2 regions of the Jeotgalicoccus sp. FSL K6-3177 genome follow, and region 1 is predicted to be linked to the other one. Evidence: a T-box and tRNA genes for the amino acid it is inferred to sense, from the RefSeq annotation. Region 1 holds a T-box; the other holds one or more tRNA genes.

Evidence for each region. A T-box is a leader RNA that pairs with one kind of tRNA and senses whether it is charged. The one in region 1 lies ahead of MHH58_RS07285 (valine--tRNA ligase), so its partner is inferred to be a tRNA-Val.
Region 2: it has a tRNA-Val gene. The T-box ahead of MHH58_RS07285 (valine--tRNA ligase) is inferred to sense a tRNA for this amino acid. The anticodon was not compared.

What each region holds. Positions count from the first base shown of each region.
Region 1 covers NZ_JBBOSK010000001.1:1,452,346-1,464,609, reverse strand. Annotated here, with positions in the region: gene MHH58_RS07300 (MDR family MFS transporter) at 1-849, shown strand, start outside; gene MHH58_RS07295 (hypothetical protein) at 1,254-1,478, opposite strand; gene MHH58_RS07290 (AbrB family transcriptional regulator) at 1,580-2,641, shown strand; T-box leader at 2,698-2,923, shown strand; gene MHH58_RS07285 (valine--tRNA ligase) at 2,969-5,599, shown strand; gene MHH58_RS07280 (bifunctional folylpolyglutamate synthase/dihydrofolate synthase) at 5,603-6,868, shown strand; gene mscL (large conductance mechanosensitive channel protein MscL) at 7,333-7,719, opposite strand; gene acnA (aconitate hydratase AcnA) at 7,995-10,703, shown strand; gene plsY (glycerol-3-phosphate 1-O-acyltransferase PlsY) at 10,871-11,461, opposite strand; gene parE (DNA topoisomerase IV subunit B) at 11,660-12,264, shown strand, end outside.
Region 2 covers NZ_JBBOSK010000001.1:369,588-381,851, forward strand. Annotated here, with positions in the region: gene MHH58_RS01890 (UTP--glucose-1-phosphate uridylyltransferase) at 1-161, shown strand, start outside; gene trhA (PAQR family membrane homeostasis protein TrhA) at 161-871, shown strand; gene proC (pyrroline-5-carboxylate reductase) at 940-1,740, shown strand; gene MHH58_RS01905 (amidohydrolase) at 1,813-3,363, shown strand; gene MHH58_RS01910 (Mrp/NBP35 family ATP-binding protein) at 3,454-4,503, shown strand; gene MHH58_RS01915 (KinB-signaling pathway activation protein) at 4,500-5,273, shown strand; rRNA gene MHH58_RS01920 (16S ribosomal RNA) at 5,868-7,418, shown strand; rRNA gene MHH58_RS01925 (23S ribosomal RNA) at 7,633-10,521, shown strand; rRNA gene rrf (5S ribosomal RNA) at 10,603-10,717, shown strand; tRNA gene MHH58_RS01935 (tRNA-Asn) at 10,736-10,810, shown strand; tRNA gene MHH58_RS01940 (tRNA-Glu) at 10,823-10,897, shown strand; tRNA gene MHH58_RS01945 (tRNA-Val) at 10,920-10,992, shown strand; tRNA gene MHH58_RS01950 (tRNA-Tyr) at 11,003-11,086, shown strand; tRNA gene MHH58_RS01955 (tRNA-Gln) at 11,094-11,165, shown strand; tRNA gene MHH58_RS01960 (tRNA-Lys) at 11,176-11,248, shown strand; gene rocF (arginase) at 11,383-12,264, shown strand, end outside.

The sequences.
Region 1 (12,264 bases):
AATCCAAAAGTCGATATACTGTCGATTGTTATGTCCACTTTAGGCTTTGGCGGTTTGCTGTACGGCTTCTCAGTCGCCGGAGTCAGCGGCTGGACGAGCTTAGAGGTGATCGTGCCTATTCTGGCAGGTCTCGTAATCGTTGGTCTCTTTGTCCGCAGGCAGTTTATATTAGTTCAGCCGATACTTGAAATCCACGTTTTAGCTAATCCGTACTTTCTCATGGCCTCGCTGATCGGGATTATCGTTTTCGTCTCGATGGTCAGCGCCAATAATATCGTCCCGGTCTTAATGCAGGACATGCTCGGCTTCACGGCCTTTCAATCGGGGCTATCACTCTTGCCGGGCGCTCTTGTGATGGGGATTATGTCGCTCGTCGCCGGCTGGCTGTTTGACCGCTACGGCATCCGGATTCTTACCTTTACCAGTCTCGGCCTGATTTTAGCGACCTCTGTGCTGCTGTCCTTTTTGACAGTTGAAACGACATTCACCTATATTACGATTGTTTATACTGTGCGCCTGCTCGGAGTCGGCTTATCCATGATGGCATTAACAACTTACGCCATGAATGCGCTCGAAAATCATATGATCTCCCACGGCACATCGCTGAACAACACGATGCGCCAAATCGGTGGGTCGCTTTTCACCGCACTATTTATTACGATTATGACGGGAGTCGCGTTCAATGTTTCGGGCGGCTCCGCTGACGGCCCGTCGCCTGCCGACGAAATCATCGGCGTCAATTATACCTTTATCGCCTCGGCAGTGCTCGCAGTCATCGGTTTGATATTCGCCTTCTTCTTAAAAGAGCAGGAAAGAGTTGTGAGCGATAAAGAAGACGGGGATAGCTAGTGTTTGTGTGATAAAGATTGTGAAAGTGAGGGGCGGCGGATAACAACGGCGACTTCCCGTTGTGAATCGGAGGAGCTGGGATAACAACGGCATTTTCCCGTTGTGAACCGGACAGCTTGGGATAACAACGGCATTTTCCCGTTGTGAATCGGGTGGCTTGGGATGACGACGGCGATTCCCCGTTCTATACCGGGCGTAAGCACAGCGAGTGTTAACGAAGAATGAGGGTATTGTGTCATTATAATACTTGTCCGCATGGACTTTTGATAAAATAAGCGGCTTCAAGTACGAAACGAAATCGCCGTCGTACTCGGGAACAGCTGCAAGTACGACACGAAACCGCCGTCGTACTCGAAATCAAGTTCAAGTACGACACGGAATTGCCGTCGTACTCGGGAGTAAGTTCAAGTACGAAACGAAATCGCCGTCGTACTCGGGAACAGCTGCAAGTACGACACGAAACCGCCGTCGTACTCGAGATCAAGTTCAAGTACGACACGGAATTGCCGTCGTACTCGGGAACAGCCGCAAGTACGACACGAAATCGCCGTCGTACTCGGGAACAGCCGCAAGTACGACACGGCACCCCCGCCGTACTCGGGATCAATCGCAACCAACCCCAAGTACATCACCGCCCGCACCTCGCATAAGTGTAAAAAGCAACTTACTTTATATCGAGCGTAATATAAGTTATTATTATAGATGACACTTGAATAGATAAGGTGATTTTATGAAAGTACTTCGTTTCCTGCTGCTCGTCGTTGCGGCGGCTCTGATTTCAACGGGCTTATCCGCACTCGGCATGATTTTGCCGTGGCTTTTCGGTTCGATGATTGCGACGATTCTTTACATCCGGCTGGTCCGCCGCGAGTTGTTTTTTCCGCGCTGGCTCGGTGATCTCGGGGTCACGATTATGGCCGTCGAAATCGGCTCCACTCTGACGCTCGATGCTTTAATGGACATGCGCGATGATTTATTTAACATTTTTCTTATGACCATTCTCGTTCTTTTACTCAGTCTCGCCTTGTCCCGGCTGTTTATCTACCTGACCGGCAGTACGCCGGAAACAGCAATTCTCGCTTCAGTTCCGGGAGCCCTCTCCCAGATGCTGATTATGGCGGAGGAGGAGAAGCGGGCGGATATTCTGCTCGTGACGCTCACTCAGATGTCGCGGATTATTTTAATCGTGCTGATTGTCCCTTTCGTTTCAGGGCTCTTCCAGCCGTCTTCTGAAATCGGGGCGGAGCCTGCCGCGGTCGATTACATCTCAACTATCTTTATACCGGAGATGCTGATTATTCCCGTCGCTGCCTTTGGGCTAATTTACCTTCTTCAGAAGATAAACTTCCCGGCAAGCTTAATGCTCGGACCGATTATCGTCTTAATTATATGGAATTTAACGACGGGCATTGAGTTTTCGCTGGATCTTGTTTTTATTAATATTGCGCAGATCCTCTTCGGTATCCGGATCGGCCTGCAGATCGCATCCCTGATGACACAGCTGAACAAGCGCCTGATATTTTCGATTCTCCTGCAGAATCTGATTCTTATCTTCGGTACGATGTTTATCGTCTTTATCTTCCAGCTGTTTACAGTGCATCAGTTTAACGACCTCTTCTTAAGTGCCGCACCGGGCGGGCTTGGGCAGATTATCGTTATAGCGATTGAAACAGGCGGTAATATCGCAATGATTTCGAGTTATCATATCTTCAGGATATTCTTTATCATTATCGTCGTTGTGCCGATTGTCGGCTATTATTTAAAATATTTGAACAGAAAACGCACGCAGTAACAGAGGCCGACTTCAATCTTGACAGTTTTTTAAAAGTCGCATACTATTAACTTATATAAATATGAGAGACGTAGAAGAGTAGCTGTATGCAGGCGTCAAAGAGAGTAAACGATAGTGGTGAAAGTTTACCGGTGCATACTGTGAAAGTAGCTATGATAAGTTTTGTGTGAACGCTCCAATAGGAGTGAGTAGCGCAAAACGTGCGGTGAGCGTTAATCACCAAGTTGAGATGCAGGCTCATAGCCTGAATTTAGGTGGCACCGCGGAACTCCCGTCCTATTACTGGACTGGAGTTTTTTGTTTTTAAAATAATAAGGAGTGATCGATATGGAAATGCCGAAAAAGTATAATCCGGCTGAAGTTGAAGAGGGCAAGTATGAGAATTGGGTTAAAGCAGGCTTATTTAAATCTGATGTAACAAGCAGTAAAGAACCGTTTTCCATCGTCATTCCGCCGCCGAACGTGACAGGGAAGCTGCACCTCGGCCACGCCTGGGATACGACGCTGCAGGATATTATTACGCGCATGAAGCGCATGCAGGGCTACGATGTACTGTATCTGCCCGGGATGGATCATGCTGGAATTGCGACGCAGGCTAAGGTGGACGCGCGCCTTCGTGAAACTGGCATTAAAGCATCTGATATCGGCCGTGAGAAGTTTTTAGAGCACGCCTGGAACTGGAAAGAGGAGTACGCTTCTCATATCCGCGAACAGTGGGCGAAAATGGGCCTCGGTCTCGATTACGATAAAGAGCGCTTTACGCTCGATTCAGGTCTGTCAAAAGCAGTGCGTAAAGTATTCGTTGACATGTATAACAAAGACTTAATTTACCGTGGTGAATATATTATTAACTGGGACCCGGAAACCGAGACGGCACTCAGTGATATCGAAGTTATTCACAAAGATATTGAAGGCAAGTTCTATCACGTGAAATATCCGCTGACTGACGGTTCCGGCTACCTTGAAATCGCAACGACGCGTCCTGAGACCATGCTCGGGGATACAGCAGTTGTGGTTCATCCGGATGACGAACGCTACCAGGACCTTATCGGCAAGACGGTTACTTTGCCGATTGTCGGCCGCGAACTGCCGATTATTGCAGATACTTACGTCGATAAAGATTTCGGCTCCGGCGCTATGAAAGTGACACCGGCACACGACCCGAACGACTTTGAAATCGGTAACCGCCACGATCTTGAACGCATTAACGTCATGCACCCGAACGGTGTAATTAACGAGCTCGGCGGCAAATATGAAGGGCTAGACCGTTTCGACTGCCGCAAACAGCTGGTTGGTGACCTTGAAGACGAGGGCTATATGCTGAAAATTGAAGCGCATATGCACTCTGTCGGTCACTCTGAGCGCTCGAACGCTATCGTTGAACCGTATCTGTCGACGCAGTGGTTCGTCAGCATGAAGCCGCTCGCTGAAAAGAGTCTCGACAACCAGAACACGGACAACCGCATCGACTTTGTGCCGAACCGTTTTGAGCATACCTTTAACGGCTGGATGGAAAACATTCGCGACTGGGTTATTTCTCGCCAGTTATGGTGGGGCCACCAGATTCCTGCCTGGTATCATAACGAAACAGGTGAAATTTACGTCGGTGAGGAAGCGCCGGAAGACAGTGAAAACTGGACGCAGGACGAAGATGTCCTCGATACTTGGTTCTCAAGCGCGCTCTGGCCGTTCTCTACGATGGGCTGGCCGGAAGAAACGCCTGACCTTGCTAAATACTTCCCGACTAATGTGCTGGTGACGGGTTACGACATCATCTTCTTCTGGGTGGCGCGCATGATCTTCTCATCTCTCGAGCAGACCGGCGAGAAACCGTTTGACGATGTGCTCCTGCACGGCCTGGTCCGCGATGAGCAGAACCGCAAGATGTCGAAATCACTCGGCAACGGGGTTGACCCGATGGATGTTATCGACAAGTACGGTGCGGATGCGCTCCGTTACTTCTTATCGACCGGTTCAACGCCGGGGCAGGACCTTCGCTACAGTGACGAAAAAGTGGAAAGCGTCTGGAACTTTATCAACAAGATCTGGAATGCTTCGCGCTTCGCACTGATGAACATCGGTGAGGACTTTACGCTTGCAGACATTAACTTAGAGGGCGATAAATCGCTCGCTGACAAGTGGATTCTCACTCGTCTTAACGAGACAATCGCAGATGTAACCCGCCTGTCTGAAGACTACGAGTTCGGTGAAGTGGGGCGGGCGCTCTACAACTTCATCTGGGATGACTTCTGTGACTGGTATATCGAGATGGCCAAGGTGCCGATGACTCACGGAACGGACGAAGAGAAACAGATGACGCGTTCAGTGCTCTTATATACACTCGATAAAATTCTGAAAATGCTGCACCCGTTCATGCCGTTCGTAACGGATGAAATTTATCAGACGATTAATAAAGAAACATCGATTGTCGTGAGCGACTGGCCGGTTGTCGACGAGACTTTAAGTTTCGACGATGCGTCGGCTGAAATGGAACTGCTCGTTAATATCATTAAATCAGTCAGAACGACACGCAACGAAGTCAACACGCCGTTATCGAAACCAATCGATATTAAACTGGAAGTGAAAGATGATGCGAGACGGGCTGCGGTTGAGCGCAACAAGCATTACATCGAGCACTTTACAAACCCGGAACATTTAACTATTTCTGCATCAATCGACAAGGGTGACGATGATAAGACAGACGTTGTAAAAGGAGCAACAGTTGTCCTGCCGCTCGCTGGACTTATCAACAAAGAAGAAGAAATCGCGCGTCTTGAAAAAGAACTGGACCGTCTTCAGTCTGAGTTAAAACGCGTGGCAGGCAAGCTGAACAATGAGAAATTTGTCAGCAATGCGCCTGATGCAATCGTAGAAGAAGAACGTAAAAAACAAGCGGGCTACGAGGCGCAGTATGAAGAAGTTGAGGCGCGCCTTAAGAGCTTGAGAGGTGTGGAATAGCCGATGGATTATCAGGACAGTCTGAAGTGGATACACGAACGGACGAAATTTGGCATTAAGCCTGGTGTGAAGCGCATGGAATGGATGCTCGGGGAGTTAGACCATCCTGAAAGAAAAATTACAGGCGTTCACATTGTTGGCACCAACGGCAAGGGCTCGACGTTGTCGTATATGCGGAGTGCACTGAATGAAAACGGCTATACAGTCGGGAGCTTTACATCTCCTTATATCGAAGTCTTCAATGAACGCATTTCGATTGACGGCAAGCCGATTTCAGATGAAGATATTGCCCTCTTAGCTAACCTCGTGCGCCCGGTCTCGGAGCGCATGATCGAAGAAACCGATCTCGGCAACGCCACGGAATTTGAGATTATTACGATGATGATGTTCGTCTACTTCGGTAACGTGCATCCGGTAGATTACGTACTGGTGGAAGCGGGCCTCGGCGCAACCCATGACTCGACCAATGTCTTTAGTCCGGTCATGACACTTCTCACCAGCATCGGTCTTGATCATATCGACATTCTCGGTGATACGCTTTTAGACATCACTAAGGATAAGTCCGGCGTCATTAAAGAAAATATTCCGCTCGTCTTTAACGTCAAAGACGATACATGCCGCGACTATATTTACAAAGTGCTGGATGAGAAGAACGCCAAAGGCATCGAATTCTCCCGGGATATTATTTTGACGGAAAACGGTGAGGAATTCAGTTTTAAATACGGCAAATTTGACTTTGACGATATTAAACTGGAAATGCTCGGCCGCCACCAGCAGGAAAACGCCTCGATTGCGATTGCGGCGCTCCTTGAAATGATGGAACGCGATTTAGTCAAACTCGACGTCAACAAGATGATCCAGGGTGTTGAGAAAACCTTCTGGACCGGCCGGATTGAGAGAATCAGCGAAGACCCGCTTATTATTTTAGACGGCGCGCACAACAATGAAGCGGTGGATGCTCTAGTGGATACGATGCGGTCGAATTACGGCGACAAGAAAATCACCGTACTGTTCTCCGCAGTCAAAGGCAAGCCGCTCGATACGATGGTATACAAAATCGGTATGCTTGCGGACACTTTCAATGTAACAGAATTCGACTTCTTTAAAGCAGAAGACGGGGAAGTGCTGTTTAATGCTATTGATCATCCGGATAAACACTTCGTTAAAGACTATGTAGACTATGTGAAACATTTTGACGGAGATCTGCTGCTCGTGACAGGCAGCCTGTACTTTATCAGTGAAGTGAAAAAAGGATTAAGAGAAGAATAGGAATTTAAAGCAGCAGGGGCGGGGGTCTCTGCTGCTTTTTTTCTCCTTGGAGAGGTTTATGGGAGATGCGGATATACATGAGAAGCGGTCATGACTATGTAAAAGTAAATGCGTATACATGACGCACCGTCATACCGATGAAAGAGGCTATGCGTATACATGAAACGGCGTCACGCCTATGCAAGGACAAATGCGTATACATGAAACGGCGTCACGCCTATGCATCGACAAATACGTATACATGACAGCCGTTCACGCCTATGCATCGACAAATACGTATACATGAAGCAGCCTCACGCCTATGCATGGACAAATACGTATACATGAAGCAGCTTCACGCCTATGCATCGACAAATACGTATACATGACAACCGCTCACGCCTACGCAACAACAAATACGTATACATGAGCCCGACAAAAAAATAACCCAACAAAAAAAGAGCACACCATGTGCTCTTCAAAAATTATAAACCAGTACCATCTTTTTTGCTGTCTTCCATACCTTTTAAGGAATCCCGCATTTCACGCAGCAGCACCAGCTGCTCGTCTTCTGCTTCTTCTTCGACAAAGCGGTTTCTGGTTAACTTATTGACAACTTTAACGAAGACAAATACTGCTGCACCAACGATGATAAAGTCGATAATTGCCTGAATGAAGACACCGTAAGTAATTCCCATGTACTGCCAGTCAGATGCAAAGTCCGTGTCTCCGAAAATCAAAGCGATTGACGGCATAATGATATTTTCAACCAGCGCCTGGACGATTTTACCGAACGCGGCCCCGATGACTACTGCGACTGCCAAATCTAGAACGTTGCCGCGCAACATAAAGTCTTTAAATTCCTGCCACATAATATGACCTCCTGTGTATTTGATTTGCTAACTTTAATTATATTACATGAAAAAACACTGATTTCAAGTGTGATTTTACATTTTAATAATATCTTAACACAGCGAAAATAAGCATTTTATTAATAATGTTTAGTTATGAATGTTATAATTAAAGATAAATAAATGTTATCCATATCACAAGCTTATTCATATCACTAATTTTTCTGAAAGCATTTACTTTAGCTTCGGAGTAAGTATACAATTAGGATGACTAAATTTAGAGGGGGCTTTTAATGATGTCAAAGAATGTGAAAGACAATTCTCGTCAGACATTATCGGTAAATGGTAAAGATTATACTTATTACAGCCTGCAGTCGCTTGCAGACAAAGGCATGAGCAAATCTGAAAACCTGCCGTATTCAATTCGTGTATTACTTGAATCAGTATTAAGACAGTACGATGGCAGAGTCATCAATGATGACCACATTGAAGCATTGGCAAACTGGGATAAAGGGGATATTAAAGGTAAGGAAGTTCCGTTTAAACCTTCCCGCGTTATTCTGCAGGACTTTACAGGGGTGCCTGCGGTAGTTGACCTTGCATCACTGCGTAAAGCTATGGATGATGTAGAAGGCGACGTTCAGAAAATTAACCCGGAAGTACCGGTTGACTTAGTCATTGACCACTCGGTGCAGGTTGATGAGTACGGCAGCTTAAATGCCTTGCAGAAAAACATGGACCTTGAGTTCGAGCGCAACATGGAGCGTTATGAGTTCCTGCGCTGGGCAACTAAAGCCTTCGACAACTATCAGGCAGTTCCGCCAGCGACTGGTATCGTTCACCAGGTCAACCTTGAGTACCTCGCAAATGTAGTGCATTCAAGAGAAGAAGACGGCGAACAGGTACTTTATCCGGATACATTAGTGGGAACTGACTCACACACGACAATGATAAACGGTCTCGGCGTTCTCGGCTGGGGTGTCGGCGGTATTGAAGCTGAAGCAAGTATGCTTGGACAGCCTTCATACTTCCCGGTTCCAGAAGTTATCGGTGTGAAGATGACTAACTCATTACCTGAAGGTACAACTGCAACTGACCTTGCTCTAAGAGTAACTGAAGAGCTTAGAAAGAAAGGCGTTGTCGGTAAATTTGTTGAGTTCTTCGGTAAAGGGGTAACAGAATTACCGCTTGCTGACCGCGCAACAATCGCAAACATGGCGCCTGAATACGGTGCGACTTGCGGATTCTTCGCAGTTGACGATGAAACTCTCGATTACTTAAGACTGACAGGCCGCGACAGCAACCACGTAGACGTTGTCCGCGAATACCTGAAAGAAAACAATCTCTTCTTCGATCCATCAGTCGAGCCGACTTATACTGACGTTGTCGAGCTTGATTTATCTACAGTTGAATCATCACTTGCAGGACCAAAACGTCCTCAGGACTTAATCAACTTATCAGATATGAAAGAAGAATACAGAAAATCAGTAACAGCTGAGAGCGGCAACCACGGCCACGGCTTAACTGAAGAAGAATTCGATAAAACAGCAGCTGTAGAGTACAACGACGGCGACAAAGATGAGCTGAAAACAGGTGACCTTGTAATCGCAGCGATTACATCATGTACCAACACATCTAACCCGTACGTTATGCTCGGTGCCGGTTTAATCGCTAAAAAAGCAGTCGAAAAAGGACTGACTGTGCCGAAATACGTTAAGACGTCACTCGCACCAGGTTCTAAAGTTGTTACAGGCTACCTAGAAGACGCAGGTCTTCAGCCTTACCTTGACCAGCTTGGCTTCAACTTAGTTGGTTACGGCTGTACAACATGTATCGGTAACTCAGGTCCATTACGCCCTGAAGTCACGAAAACAATCGTTGATAACGATATGCTTGTATCATCTGTTTTATCAGGTAACCGTAACTTTGAAGGACGTATCCACCCGTTAGTGAAAGCGAACTACTTAGCTTCGCCTCAGCTTGTTGTGGCATACGCACTGGCAGGTACAGTAGATATCGATCTTCGCAACGAGCCGTTAGGAAAAGATAAAGATGGCAATGATGTGTACATGAAAGATATCTGGCCTTCAATTAAAGAAGTCAGAGACACAGTAATGTCTACAGTGACACCTGAATTATTCAGAAAAGAATACGAAACAGTATTCGACTCCAACGAAACTTGGAACAAAATCGACGTTACAGATGCACCATTATACGATTTTGATGAAAGCTCAACATATATCCAAAACCCGTCATTCTTCCAGAACTTATCTAAAGAAGCAGGTACAATCGAGCCGTTAAACGGTCTCCGTGTACTTGGTAAATTTGGAGACTCTGTAACGACTGACCACATTTCACCAGCAGGAGCGATCGGTAAAGATACGCCGGCAGGTAAATGGTTAATCGAGCAGGGCGTATCACCGCGCGACTTTAACTCTTACGGTTCACGACGCGGTAACCACGAAGTCATGGTGCGCGGTACATTCGCCAACATTCGTATCCGCAACCTGATTGCACCGGGTACAGAAGGCGGCTATACAACTTACTGGCCGACAGGCGATGTAATGAGCATTTACGAAGCATCACAGAAATACCAGGAAGACGGCACAGGCCTGATGATTGTTGCCGGCGACGACTATGGTATGGGCTCAAGCCGTGACTGGGCAGCTAAAGGAACTAATCTCCTTGGCGTTAAAGCGGTTCTCGCTGCGAGCTACGAACGTATCCACCGTTCAAACTTAGTAATGATGGGCGTTCTGCCATTACAATTTGTTAACGGTGAAAACGCTGAAGACCACGGTCTTGACGGTTCTGAAAGCTTCGATATCAATATCGATGAAAGTGTGACAGCAGGAGAAGTCATCGACGTTGTTGCAACGAAAGAAAACGGCGAACAAGTCACTTTCCAGGCTAAAGTACGCTTTGACTCCGAAGTAGAAGCAGACTACTACAGACACGGCGGCATTCTGCAGCTGGTTCTCCGCAACAAGATTGCATCTGCTTAAGCAGAATTTAAAACAGATTTGAAAAATCCATCAAAGCATTGCTTTGATGGATTTATATTTTAAGGCAGGGAACCGCATGTGATTCTTTCATCGGGGCACAACTGCCCAAGAAAAAAACGACCTGAAAGTCTAAACCAGACTTCAGGCCGTTTCTTTTAGGTTACCCATCACATAAATGTAATTTTCGGTTCAGTGCCTTCCTTAATGCGTTTCATATTGGAAATGTGTTTTACAATTACGATAATCCCGAGTATAATTCCAAAACCGATCATAAACAGATCACCTGTAAACATCACGCTGATCAAGAGGGCAACTGCTGCGAGTACACTGCCAAGGGAGACGTATTTCGATAATTTCAAAGTGATTAAAAACGTCGCCAGTACTATAAGAAAGATAATTGGCGCAGCGGCTAAAATGGCACCACCGCCTGTTGCGACTGCCTTGCCGCCTTTGAATTTTAAAAATATCGAATAGACGTGGCCGATGGCTGCGACAACCCCGAAAATAACGACAGGGAAATCGACGTCAGTACTGACCAGCATAGCAACCCATACAGGGACCGCTCCTTTTAACAGGTCGAGTATCAGTACAACGATACCGGCTTTCTTGCCGAGAATACGGAAGGTGTTCGTCGTACCGACGTTGCCGCTCCCGTGTTCGCGCAGATCAATATTGTAAAATGTTTTGCTGATAATCAGGCTGAATGGAATAGAGCCGAAAAGGTAACTGAAAAGTAATAATAAAATAACTGTATACACTAAATAATCCCCTTTTGCTATCAGGTACTAATAGTTTACCATAAAAAAATATATTCGCACACACTTATATAAGGTGTCTATAATAATATTATGTTAACTTAATAGATTTTGTTGCAAAAATGCAGGTTTTATATAAAAATAGATAAGTAGATTAATTTAACGAACATACGTTTGTATTGTTTGTAGGAGGATACAGACTTGGCTAAACAAACTGGATATACTGATGAGTCCATTCAAATATTAGAAGGCCTGGATGCTGTAAGAAAGCGTCCGGGTATGTATATCGGTTCGACGGATACGAGAGGTCTGCATCACCTCGTATATGAGATTACCGATAATGCGGTCGATGAGATTATTAACGGCCACGGGAACGAAATCAACATTACGATTAACAAAGATGAAAGTATTACGATCCGCGATAATGGCCGCGGGCTGCCGACAGGCATGCACTCGTCGGGACGCCCGACAGCGGAAGTTATTTTTACAGTGCTGCACGCGGGCGGCAAGTTCAGCTCGGATAACTACAAATCCGCAGGCGGACTGCACGGCGTTGGATCTTCTGTCGTGAACGCTTTGAGCGAATCGCTAAAAATAAGAGTCTTCCGCAATGGCAAGATTCACGAAATATCATTTAAAGACGGCGGAAAGGTCGATACACCGCTGAAGGAAACCGGCAAGACGAAAGAGACCGGGACAGAAGTTACCTTTAAACCGGACCCTGAAATCTTTAAACAGACAATTGCCTTTAACTTTGAAACGATCGCAGAGCGCATGCGGGAGTCGGCTTTCTTAACGAAAGGCTT
Region 2 (12,264 bases), 1.1 Mb from region 1:
TGAAGTTTGAGAAGTTTTACTTCGATGCATTTAAATATGCTGATAAACACAATACGCTTCAGGTCGACAGAAAAGGTGAATTTTCACCGCTTAAAAATAAAGCAGGAAATGACAGTATAGAAACTGCCTTTAAAGATTTAACTGAAGAAGGACTGATCTAATGGCTGAAGAGTCAAATTCTGAAAGCAGCAAATATAATAAAGAAGAAGTATCTACAAGGATAGAAAGAACTTTGAAAAATGTTGTTCCCTTAACGTTCGGAGAAGAAGTGGGCAACGCGGTCAGTCACGGGGTAGCTGCGATAATATTTATTTTTCTGCTGCCGTTTACCGCTGTCTATATGTATCTGGAGGGTGGTATGTCTCATGCAGCCGGGGGTTCAATATTCGTCATCAGTATGCTGCTGATGTTTTTGACCTCCACTCTGTACCATTCGATGGAGCACAATACAAATCATAAATATGTTATGCGTCTTCTCGACCACAGTTTTATTTACGTGGCGATTGCCGGAACGTATACACCGATAGCAATTTCTGTTGTCGGCGGCACCTTCGGCCTTGTAATACTTATCGTGCAGTGGGTTGCAACAATACTCGGTATTCTCTATAAGGTGCTGGCACCTGTTGTGAACGAAAAAGTCAGTCTGGCAATTTATTTAATTATGGGCTGGTCCGCAGTTGCATTTATTCCTTCTATTATAAGTGAAACGTCGTGGGTCTTTATCGGCCTTATTATACTCGGCGGACTCGCTTACACTGCAGGGGCATGGTTTTATGCGCAGAAAACACGTAAATATTTTCACATGATTTGGCACTTCTTTATCATAATCGCAGCGATATGCCACTATACAGCGATTGTTTTTTATATCTGATGCAACCTTTGTGGATAATATGATATTATAGACAGCTTACGAATGAAAAACTGAGCGGAGTGGTAGGGATGAAAATAGTATTTTTTGGCGCAGGCAATATGGCCAGTGCGATATTTACAGGAATGATTGAAAAAGGAACAGTCAAAGCAGAAGACATTTATATTACGAGTAAGTCAAACCGGGTGGCAGCGATGGAATTTAAAGAATCGCTAGGTGTGAATGTGTCCTACGATGATGCGGAACTGTGCAAAGATGCCGATTATATCGTGCTCGCCAGCAAACCCCAGAACTTTACAGATGTAGCTGAACGGATCCGTCCGTATTTGGAAAAGAAAACAAAACTGATTTCGGTGATGGCGGGTATTCACATCGCGACAATTCAGGAAGAAGCTGGTATGGAAAATGCGGTAGCGAGAATTATGCCGAATACAAATGCAATGGTGCAGTATTCGGTTAACGGCATTGCATTTTCGGATGACTTCGACAATAAGGACGAACTGATTGAATTAATGGCGAGTTTCGGTAAAAATGTTGTCATTGGTGAAGAAGGCATGGATAACATTACAGCGGCGACCGGCTCAGGGCCAGCATTTCTGTACTACATTTACGAACAGTATGCGAAAAGTCTCGAGGAACTCGGATTTTCAAAAGAAGATGCGGAAAAACTGACGAGAAACCTGGTTATTGGTACAGGGAAAACTTTATCGGAACGTCCTGAATCATTTGAACAGCTGCGGACGGATATTACATCTAAAGCAGGTACGACTGAAGCGGGCTTAGATACGCTCAGTGAATTCAAACTTCAGGAAATGATTTCGAAGACTCTCGGCAGTGCGAGGGACCGGAGTAAAAAATTAAGTGAACGATAAATGAATCTGGAAATACTTTCATATATAATAATATATGAAAGTATTTTTTTATAGATGAGAGGTATGGAATAGATGTCGACATTATATTATAACGGAACAATTTATACGATGAATGCACCTATGGATACAGTGGAGGCTGTATTAATACATAATGGTCTGATTGAGAGAATCGGGAGCTATGAAGAATTAAAATCATCTGCATCTGAATTTATCGATTTAAAAGGTAAAACAATGATGCCCGCCCTGACCGATGTGCACCAGCATCTGGTTATGATCGGCAAGAAACTGGAGCTGCTGGCACTCGACGATGTAACGGACATCGATGAGATGAAAGAACAGGTTAAAGCGTTTAAGACAAACCGCAGCTGGAACAATATCCTCGGCTATGATGAAAACAATTTCGACAACCAGTATAAAATTACAGCAGAAGAGCTGGATGACCTGACCGATAAACCGACTTTAATTACGCGTATTTGTGCGCACGCGGGAGTAGTGAACTCTGCAGCTTTCGAAGCATTGAACATCACTAAAGATACCGAGGACCCGGAAGGCGGATATTTTGAACGAGATAAGGATGGCGAACTGACAGGCTGGGTATACGACAAGGCGTTTGAAGAAATGCGTGCGGCAACTGTGGAAGATACCGCCGAATCGTTAGGGGAAGACATTGCCCGCGGTGTTAAATATTTGCAGTCTCTCGGTATTGCGAATGTTCATACGGAAGATCTTGCTTACTACGGTGATTTTAATGTGCCGCTGGATGCTTATTTAAACACGCTGGGTAAAGACGCATTAAAATTCAGGGTGAATCTTCTGACTCATGAGCAGGTATACGAAGATGTCGTTAAGGCTGATAAAACATATAAAGAAAACTTTGTGGAACGCGATGCGATGAAGATTTTTGCAGATGGTGCTTTTGGAGCGAAGACTGCACTTGTCAGCGAACCGTATAACGGTACACAAGACAAAGGACTGCAGATTCACACGGTGGAAAAACTGGAGCAGCTGGTTCAGACTGCCCGGGCTAATAATGATGCGATCGCTGTTCATATGATTGGCGATCGGGCGATTGAAATGGTGCTCGATGCTGTAGAGAAGTATCCTGTGCCAAAAGGGAAGCATGACCGTCTGATTCATATCAGTCTGCTGCGGCCAGATTTAATTGAGCGTATCGCCAAATTGCCTGTTGTTTGCGATATTCAGCCGACCTTCCTGACTTCAGATATGCCGTGGGTAGAGGAATATATAGGCAGTGCACGTGCAGAATATTTATATCCTTTTAAAACACTGCTGGATAAAGGTATTATACTCGGCGGATCATCCGATGCACCGATTGAAAAAGTTAATCCTTTTCTCGGCATTCATGCGCTGATGACCCGGGAGGATAACGGTACTGTATATAATCCGGAACAAATTGTCTCCCGTTTTGAAGCGTTTAAAATGTATACTACTGAAGCGGCCAGAATTGTCTACAGAGAAAATATACAAGGCAGAATAGCTGAAGGATATTTTGCGGACTTTATCGTGCTGGACAGAGATGTCATGACGGTCACACCGGATGAAGTCAAGGAAACAAAAGTGCTGAAAACTGTTATAGACGGAGAGCCAGTTTTTGAAATGTAACCGGAAATTCACTTTTCGTTTATATTAGCGTCTCTGATGTTGTGTTATTATTAACGGTAATGGAATTAAGTCGAATGAAGGAGCATATACATGATTACTGAAAGTCAGGTAAGAGAACTAGTAGGAAATTTGAACGACCCGATTTTAAATGTCCCGATCAGTGAGACCGAAGGGATTTTACAAGTTAGTATTAAAGAAGAGAAAAAACACGTCAGTGTTAAAATAGCAATTGGCCGCGAGGGCGGGCAGGAACAATTGGAACTGCAGATGAAAATCGTCAGCCTGCTTAAAGAAGAGGGTGCAGACAGTGTCGGACTGCGTTTTGAAGAGCTGCCGGATGAAATAATTGAAAAATTCCGTTCCACACGCAGCAGTGCAATGGAACGCGGTTTTACACTCGGAAAGACGGAATTTATTTCTGTCGCTTCAGGTAAAGGCGGCGTTGGTAAATCGACAGTTGCTGTGAACTTGGCAGTTTCGCTTGCAAAAGAAGGCAAAAAAGTCGGTTTAATTGATGCCGATATATACGGTTTCAGTGTACCGGATATGATGGGTATTACAGAACGTCCGGAACTTGACGGCGAAACGATTATCCCAGTAAAGAGATTTGGTGTCGAAGTCATTTCCATGGCTTTCTTTGTTGAAGAAAATACGCCTGTTATATGGAGAGGGCCGATGCTCGGCCAGATGCTGACAAGTTTCTTTGAAGAAGTGAAGTGGGGAGATCTGGATTATCTGCTGCTTGACCTGCCGCCGGGTACCGGTGATGTGGCATTGGATATTCACCAGATGCTGCCGCACAGTAAAGAAATCATCGTTACAACACCGCACCCGACTGCTGCTTTTGTTGCAGCAAGAGCTGGTGCAATGGCACAGCATACAGATCACGAGATTATCGGCGTGGTGGAAAATATGAGTTACTTTGAAAGTAAAGAAACAGGAAACAAAGAGTATATCTTTGGTAAAGGCGGCGGCCAGAAGCTCGCAGATGAATTAAATACTCCGTTATTAGGACAGCTTCCGCTGGGTCAGCCGAAATGGAATGAAGAAGATTTTGCACCGTCAGTATATGAAGATGATGAAATCAGTGCTGTCTATACAGACATGGCGAAGAAAGTGATCGGAGGCACTGCTGAATGACATCGAAGTATTTAGTTAAGTTTTATTTTGTTACATTAATGATTGGTGCGGTTATAACTACCGCCATCAGTCTGGTAACTGAATACGAAACTGTTACGAAATATTTGTTCCAGGGCCAGTTCGGTGACTTTTTTGCCGGCTTTATATTTCTGGTCGGCTACGGACTGTTAATAGCAACAGTCAGTCAGGTTGTTTTCTATATATATTTATTCATCCATCCGCTTGGCATGGGAATATTCAGAAAAGCCTGGCCGTATGTACAGATTCTTCTAATAATGTACGCAGTTTTCGATTTGTTCTATCTCCGTTTCAGACAGGTTGGGATAGATCACGGTTCTACATGGTCCTTTGTATGGATTCCTATTATAATCGTAGTAGCCGGAGTAGGCTTTGCATATTATAAAAATAAAATCACAAAGGCGAATGTATTTATAGCTTCAGCGTTCTTTATGATTTTTATGACTTCACTCACATTACTTCCTTTTATATCAGTAGAAGAGACTAACTGGATTTACCGTTCAGTATTTACGGTCATTCTGACTAACGCATATCAACTGATCAGATTGCCGAAGTATATAGAAGACTCTCAAAAAGAAAAAGAAGAGAGAGGCCGTATCACGAGAAGTGATATTAATGAGCAAAAACGCAGAGAACTCAAAAAAGAAGCGGAAGAAAAACGTACGAAAGAAGAAAGCCAAATTAAAGCACGTGAGAAAATGGGTTATAAAAACAAAACGCGGCAAGCTGTGAAACAGGATAAGAAGAAATAATGAGTTAGAAATATTATGAAGAAAATTATATAAGAAGAAAAAAGACCGCAGAATACTGATTTTGCGGTCTTTCTTTATAATATATAAAATTAATATATAAAAAGCGTTGACCTTTCCTCCGTATCTTGGTAAGATATAAAAGTCGTCAAAACACGACGCAACAAAAATTAACAAGATTAATAAAAAGTTAAAAAGTTGTTGCATCTGAAAAACAGACGTGTTATGATATGAAAGTCGTCGAAAGGCGCGAAAGAAACTTAACAAACACTTAAAATTAGTTATTGCATTCGAAACTTGAATGTGCTAAGATATAAAGGTCGCTTCAAACGCGACGTAATCAAAACTTTATATTCTTAACAAAAACTTAATAAAAGTTGTTGCATCTGAAAAACAGACATGTTAAGATAACTTAAGCAATCACAGAGATTGCCTGAAAAAACACAAAGAACATTGAAAACTGAATGACAATATGTCAACGTTTAATTCCGAATAAAGAAGTCTTCTATTAACTAGGAGCACACATTGAGGCGACCAATTGAAACGCAAACGAGATACTGTCAGCAGTATCAACAGAGCTTAAGTTTAAGTTCTCCAATCATGGAGAGTTTGATCCTGGCTCAGGATGAACGCTGGCGGCGTGCCTAATACATGCAAGTCGAGCGCGAGATTGAGGAGCTTGCTCCTCATGATCGAGCGGCGGACGGGTGAGTAACACGTAGGCAACCTACCCTTGAGATTGGGATAACTACCGGAAACGGTAGCTAATACCGGATACGACTTTTCTGCATAAGCAGTTAAGTTAAAAGGCGGATTTATCTGCCGCTCATGGATGGGCCTGCGGTGCATTAGCTAGTTGGTGAGATAGTGGCTCACCAAGGCGACGATGCATAGCCGACCTGAGAGGGTGATCGGCCACACTGGGACTGAGACACGGCCCAGACTCCTACGGGAGGCAGCAGTAGGGAATCTTCCGCAATGGACGCAAGTCTGACGGAGCAACGCCGCGTGAGTGATGAAGGGTTTCGGCTCGTAAAACTCTGTTGTTAAGGAAGAACACTTGAGGTAGTAACTGGCCTTGAGATGACGGTACTTAACCAGAAAGCCACGGCTAACTACGTGCCAGCAGCCGCGGTAATACGTAGGTGGCAAGCGTTATCCGGAATTATTGGGCGTAAAGCGCGCGTAGGCGGTAAAATAAGTCTGATGTGAAAGCCCCCGGCTCAACCGGGGAGGGTCATTGGAAACTGTTTTACTTGAGTACAGAAGAGGAGAGTGGAATTCCATGTGTAGCGGTGAAATGCGCAGAGATATGGAGGAACACCAGTGGCGAAGGCGGCTCTCTGGTCTGTAACTGACGCTGAGGTGCGAAAGCGTGGGGATCAAACAGGATTAGATACCCTGGTAGTCCACGCCGTAAACGATGAGTGCTAAGTGTTGGGGGGTTTCCGCCCCTCAGTGCTGCAGCTAACGCATTAAGCACTCCGCCTGGGGAGTACGGCCGCAAGGCTGAAACTCAAAGGAATTGACGGGGACCCGCACAAGCGGTGGAGCATGTGGTTTAATTCGAAGCAACGCGAAGAACCTTACCAAATCTTGACATCCTCTGACAGCCCTAGAGATAGGGTTTCCCTTCGGGGCAGAGTGACAGGTGGTGCATGGTTGTCGTCAGCTCGTGTCGTGAGATGTTGGGTTAAGTCCCGCAACGAGCGCAACCCTTAAGTTTAGTTGCCATCATTAAGTTGGGCACTCTAGACTGACTGCCGGTGACAAACCGGAGGAAGGTGGGGACGACGTCAAATCATCATGCCCCTTATGATTTGGGCTACACACGTGCTACAATGGACAGGTTACAAAGGGCAGCGACGCCGCGAGGCCAAGCGAATCCCATAAAACTGTTCTCAGTTCGGATTGGAGTCTGCAACTCGACTCCATGAAGCTGGAATCGCTAGTAATCGTAGATCAGCATGCTACGGTGAATACGTTCCCGGGTCTTGTACACACCGCCCGTCACACCACGAAAGTCGATAACACCTGAAGCCGGTGGGCCAACCTTTATGGAGGCAGCCGTCAAAGGTGGGATTGATAATTGGGGTGAAGTCGTAACAAGGTAGCCGTATCGGAAGGTGCGGCTGGATCACCTCCTTTCTAAGGATATTACGGACATCTCTTTTGAGATGAATATCGGAGCCGTTGACATATTGTATTCAGTTTTGAATGTTTCTTTATGAGATATTCAGTCATGTACATTGAAAACCGTATAGAAGTAAAGAGAAGAGTAAAACGATTTCAAATCGAGCAAACGAAATGAAAGCGAGAACGCAAACGTATCTAAAAGATACACTCACACAAATTTCATTACGATTAAGTAGTGAAGGGCGCACGGCGGATGCCTAGGTACCAAGAGCCGATGAAGGACGGAACAAACACCGATATGCTTCGGGGAGCTGTAAGTAAGCGATGAACCGGAGATTTCCGAATGGGGAAACCCAATACCGCGAGGTATTACCACAGCGTGAATACATAGCGCTGTTGGAGGACACCTGGAGAACTGAAACATCTTAGTATCCAGAGGAAGAGAAAGAAAAATCGATTCCCTAAGTAGCGGCGAGCGAACGGGGAAGAGCCCAAACCAGCTTCGGCTGGGGTTGTAGGACATTCACAACGGATCTAAAGACTTAGACGAATGGTCTGGGAAGGCCAACCGCAGGGGGTAAGAGTCCCGTAGTTAAAAGGTTGATAGATTTAGAATGTATCCTGAGTACGGCGGAACACGAGGAATTCCGCCGGAATCCGGGAGGACCATCTCCCAAGGCTAAATACTCCTTGGTAACCGATAGTGAACCAGTACCGTGAGGGAAAGGTGAAAAGCACCCCGGGAGGGGAGTGAAATAGAACCTGAAACCGTGCGCTTACAAGTAGTCAGAGCCCGTTAAAGGGTGATGGCGTGCCTTTTGTAGAATGAACCGGCGAGTTACGAATATATGCAAGGTTAAGCAGTAGATGTGGAGCCGCAGCGAAAGCGAGTCTGAACAGGGCGAATGAGTATATGTTTGTAGACGCGAAACCAGGTGATCTACCCATGACCAGGCTGAAGTTCAGGTAACACTGAATGGAGGGCCGAACCGACTTACGTTGAAAAGTGACCGGATGAGTTGTGGGTAGGGGTGAAATTCCAATCGAACCTGGAGATAGCTCGTTCTCTCCGAAATATATTTAGGTATAGCCTCATATTAGCATCGTGGAGGTAGAGCACTGTTTGGATGAGGGGCCCATCCCGGGTTACCGAGTTCAGACAAACTCCGAATGCCACAGATGTGATGTATGGGAGTCAGACAGTGGGTGATAAGGTCCATTGTCGAGAGGGAAACAGCCCAGACCACCAGTTAAGGTCCCCAAATATATGTTAAGTGGAAAAGGATGTGGCGTTGCACAGACAACTAGGATGTTGGCTTAGAAGCAGCCATCATTTAAAGAGTGCGTAATAGCTCACTAGTCAAGTGACGCTGCGCCGAAAATGTACCGGGGCTAAACATATTACCGAAACTGTGGATTAAAATTTATTTTAATGGTAGGAGAGCGTTCTAAGTGCGGCGAAGCATGACCGGGAGGACATGTGGAGCGCTTAGAAGTGAGAATGCCGGTGTGAGTAGCGAAAGACGGGTGAGAATCCCGTCCACCGAACGACTAAGGTTTCCAGAGGTAGGCTCGTCCGCTCTGGGTAAGTCGGGACCTAAGCCGAGGCGAAAAGCGTAGGCGATGGACAACAGGTAGAAATTCCTGTACCAGTTAGATTGCATTTGAGTGATGGAGTGACGCAGTAGGAAAAGATGAGCGCGCGGAAGGAAGAGCGCGTCCAAGGCACAAGGCTGCATGCCAGGCAAATCCGGCATGCGTGACGGCTGAGTGTTGACGGGGAGCCGAAAATAGTAGGCGAAGCATACGGACTCACACTGCCAAGAAAAGCTTCTAGCAAGTAATCAGACTGCCCGTACCGTAAACCGACACAGGTAGTTGGGAAGAGAATTCTAAGGTGAGCGAGCGAACTCTCGTTAAGGAACTCGGCAAAATGACCCCGTAACTTCGGGAGAAGGGGTGCTTATAGAAATATAAGCCGCAGTGAATAGGCCCAAGCGACTGTTTACCAAAAACACAGGTCTCTGCCAAACCGAAAGGTGACGTATAGGGGCTGACGCCTGCCCGGTGCTGGAAGGTTAAGAGGAGTGCTTAGCGCAAGCGAAGGTACGAATTGAAGCCCCAGTAAACGGCGGCCGTAACTATAACGGTCCTAAGGTAGCGAAATTCCTTGTCAGGTAAGTTCTGACCCGCACGAAAGGCGTAACGATTTGGGCACTGTCTCAACGAGAGGCTCGGTGAAATCATAGTACCTGTGAAGATGCAGGTTACCCGCGACAGGACGGAAAGACCCCGTGGAGCTTTACTGTAATTTGATATTGAATCTTGACTCCACCTGTACAGGATAGGTGGGAGCCTAAGAAGCATGGACGTCAGTCTATGTGGAGGCACTGGTGGGATACCACCCTGGTGTGGTTGAGATTCTAACCCGCAGCCGTGATCCGGCTGGGAGACAGTGTCAGATGGACAGTTTGACTGGGGCGGTCGCCTCCTAAAGAGTAACGGAGGCGCTCAAAGGTACCCTCAGAATGGTTGGAAATCATTCACAGAGTGTAAAGGCATAAGGGTGCTTGACTGCGAGACCTACAAGTCGAGCAGGGTCGAAAGACGGACTTAGTGATCCGGTGGTTCCGCATGGAAGGGCCATCGCTCAACGGATAAAAGCTACCCCGGGGATAACAGGCTTATCTCCCCCAAGAGTTCACATCGACGGGGAGGTTTGGCACCTCGATGTCGGCTCATCGCATCCTGGGGCTGTAGTCGGTCCCAAGGGTTGGGCTGTTCGCCCATTAAAGCGGTACGCGAGCTGGGTTCAGAACGTCGTGAGACAGTTCGGTCCCTATCCGTCGTGGGCGTAGGAAATTTGAGAGGCGCTGTCCTTAGTACGAGAGGACCGGGATGGACATACCACTGGTGTACCAGTTGTCGTGCCAACGGCATTGCTGGGTAGCTACGTATGGACGGGATAAATGCTGAAAGCATCTAAGCATGAAGCCCCCCTCAAGATGAGATTTCCCCAATAGATGCCTCAGAGACTATGAGGTTGATAGGTTTGGCGTGTAAGTGTGGCAACACATTCAGCGGACAAATACTAATCCATCGATGACTTATTCAAATAGTAAGACCAGAAATTTAAAGAGTGCGTTCACTCTTCTCGATACTTCTATCCGGTTTTGAATGTACAGACATTCAATAGTCTGGCGGCGATGGCGGAGAGGCCACACCTGTTCCCATGTCGAACACAGCAGTTAAGCTCTCCAGCGCCGATGGTAGTTGGACTGACGTCCCGCAAGAGTAGGACGCTGCCAGGCTAATATTTTAATGATTATTCCACAGTAGCTCAGTGGTAGAGCTATCGGCTGTTAACCGATCGGTCGTAGGTTCGAGTCCTACCTGTGGAGCCATTTTTATGTTTTGGCCCGTTGGTCAAGCGGTTAAGACACCGCCCTTTCACGGCGGTAACACGGGTTCGAGTCCCGTACGGGTCACCATTTTAATTATATAGTTCAATATGGAGAATTAGCTCAGCTGGGAGAGCATCTGCCTTACAAGCAGAGGGTCGGCGGTTCGAGCCCGTCATTCTCCATTTTTTGTCCGGAAGGGTAGCGAAGTGGCTAAACGCGGCGGACTGTAAATCCGCTCCTTCGGGTTCGGCAGTTCGAATCTGCCCCCTTCCACCATAGATTTTGGGCTGTAGCCAAGCGGTAAGGCAACGGGTTTTGGTCTCGTGACGCGAAGGTTCGAATCCTTCCAGCCCAGTTTATAATTGGAGCCATTAGCTCAGTTGGTAGAGCATCTGACTTTTAATCAGAGGGTCGCAGGTTCGAATCCTGCATGGCTCATCGCAGAACACTTACAAATGGTAAGTGTTCTTTTTTTATACATAAATTTAGTTTTTATTTATATTTATAAAGCCTTGTATAAAAGCGCTTTCTTTAGTATATTGTAAATAGACAAAGGAATAGTTTTGGGAGGGATGTCAGTGGTTAAAATAGACATCATCGGCGCGCCTACAGCATTTGGACAGCCAAAGTTAGGGGTATCTTTGGGTCCGGATGCGGTGCGCTTTTGCGGTTTGAAGAAACATTTATCCGAGCTTGGTCACGATGTAGCTGATCTAGGAAATGTATACGGCAGCTATCGTCCTGAATACGGGACACACGATATTAAAAATGATGAAGGACTAATCAATTTTGAACAGGTTAAAGATTTCAGCGAACGGCTGGCAAGCACTGTTGAAGCGTCATTAAACCGTAATCATTTTCCATTTATTGTCGGCGGTGATCACAGCCTGTCAATCGGTTCAATAAGCGGTATGGCAAACAAATATAATAATCTCGGGGTACTGTGGATAGATGCTCACGGAGATATCAATAACAGTGAAACATCGCCGAGCGGAAATATACACGGCATGCCTCTCGGTGTGCTGCTCGGAGAAGGCAGTGAAGAGCTCGTTAATATTCATCATGAGGGTGCGAAGCTGAAACATGAGAATATTGTTTTGATCGGGGTGCGTGATCTTGACTCCGGCGAGAAGACTTATATTAAAGAGCACGGTATTAAATGCTATACGATGAGTGATGTTGAAAGACTCGGGCTCGACGTTGTCATAACGAAGTCTCTTAAGTATCTGCAGGACTGCGACGGAATACATCTGTCGCTCGATGTGGACAGTCTCGATCCGCTGGAGATTCAAGGAACCGGAACGAAAGTTGCAGGAGGGATATTTTTATCGGAAATGCTGCTCGGATTAAATATACTGAGCAAAACTGAACTGCTTGTTTCAGCAGATTTAGTTGAAGTCAATCCGCTCCTTGATAACGGTAATGATACAGCAGAGAAAGCAGTAAAAATTGCG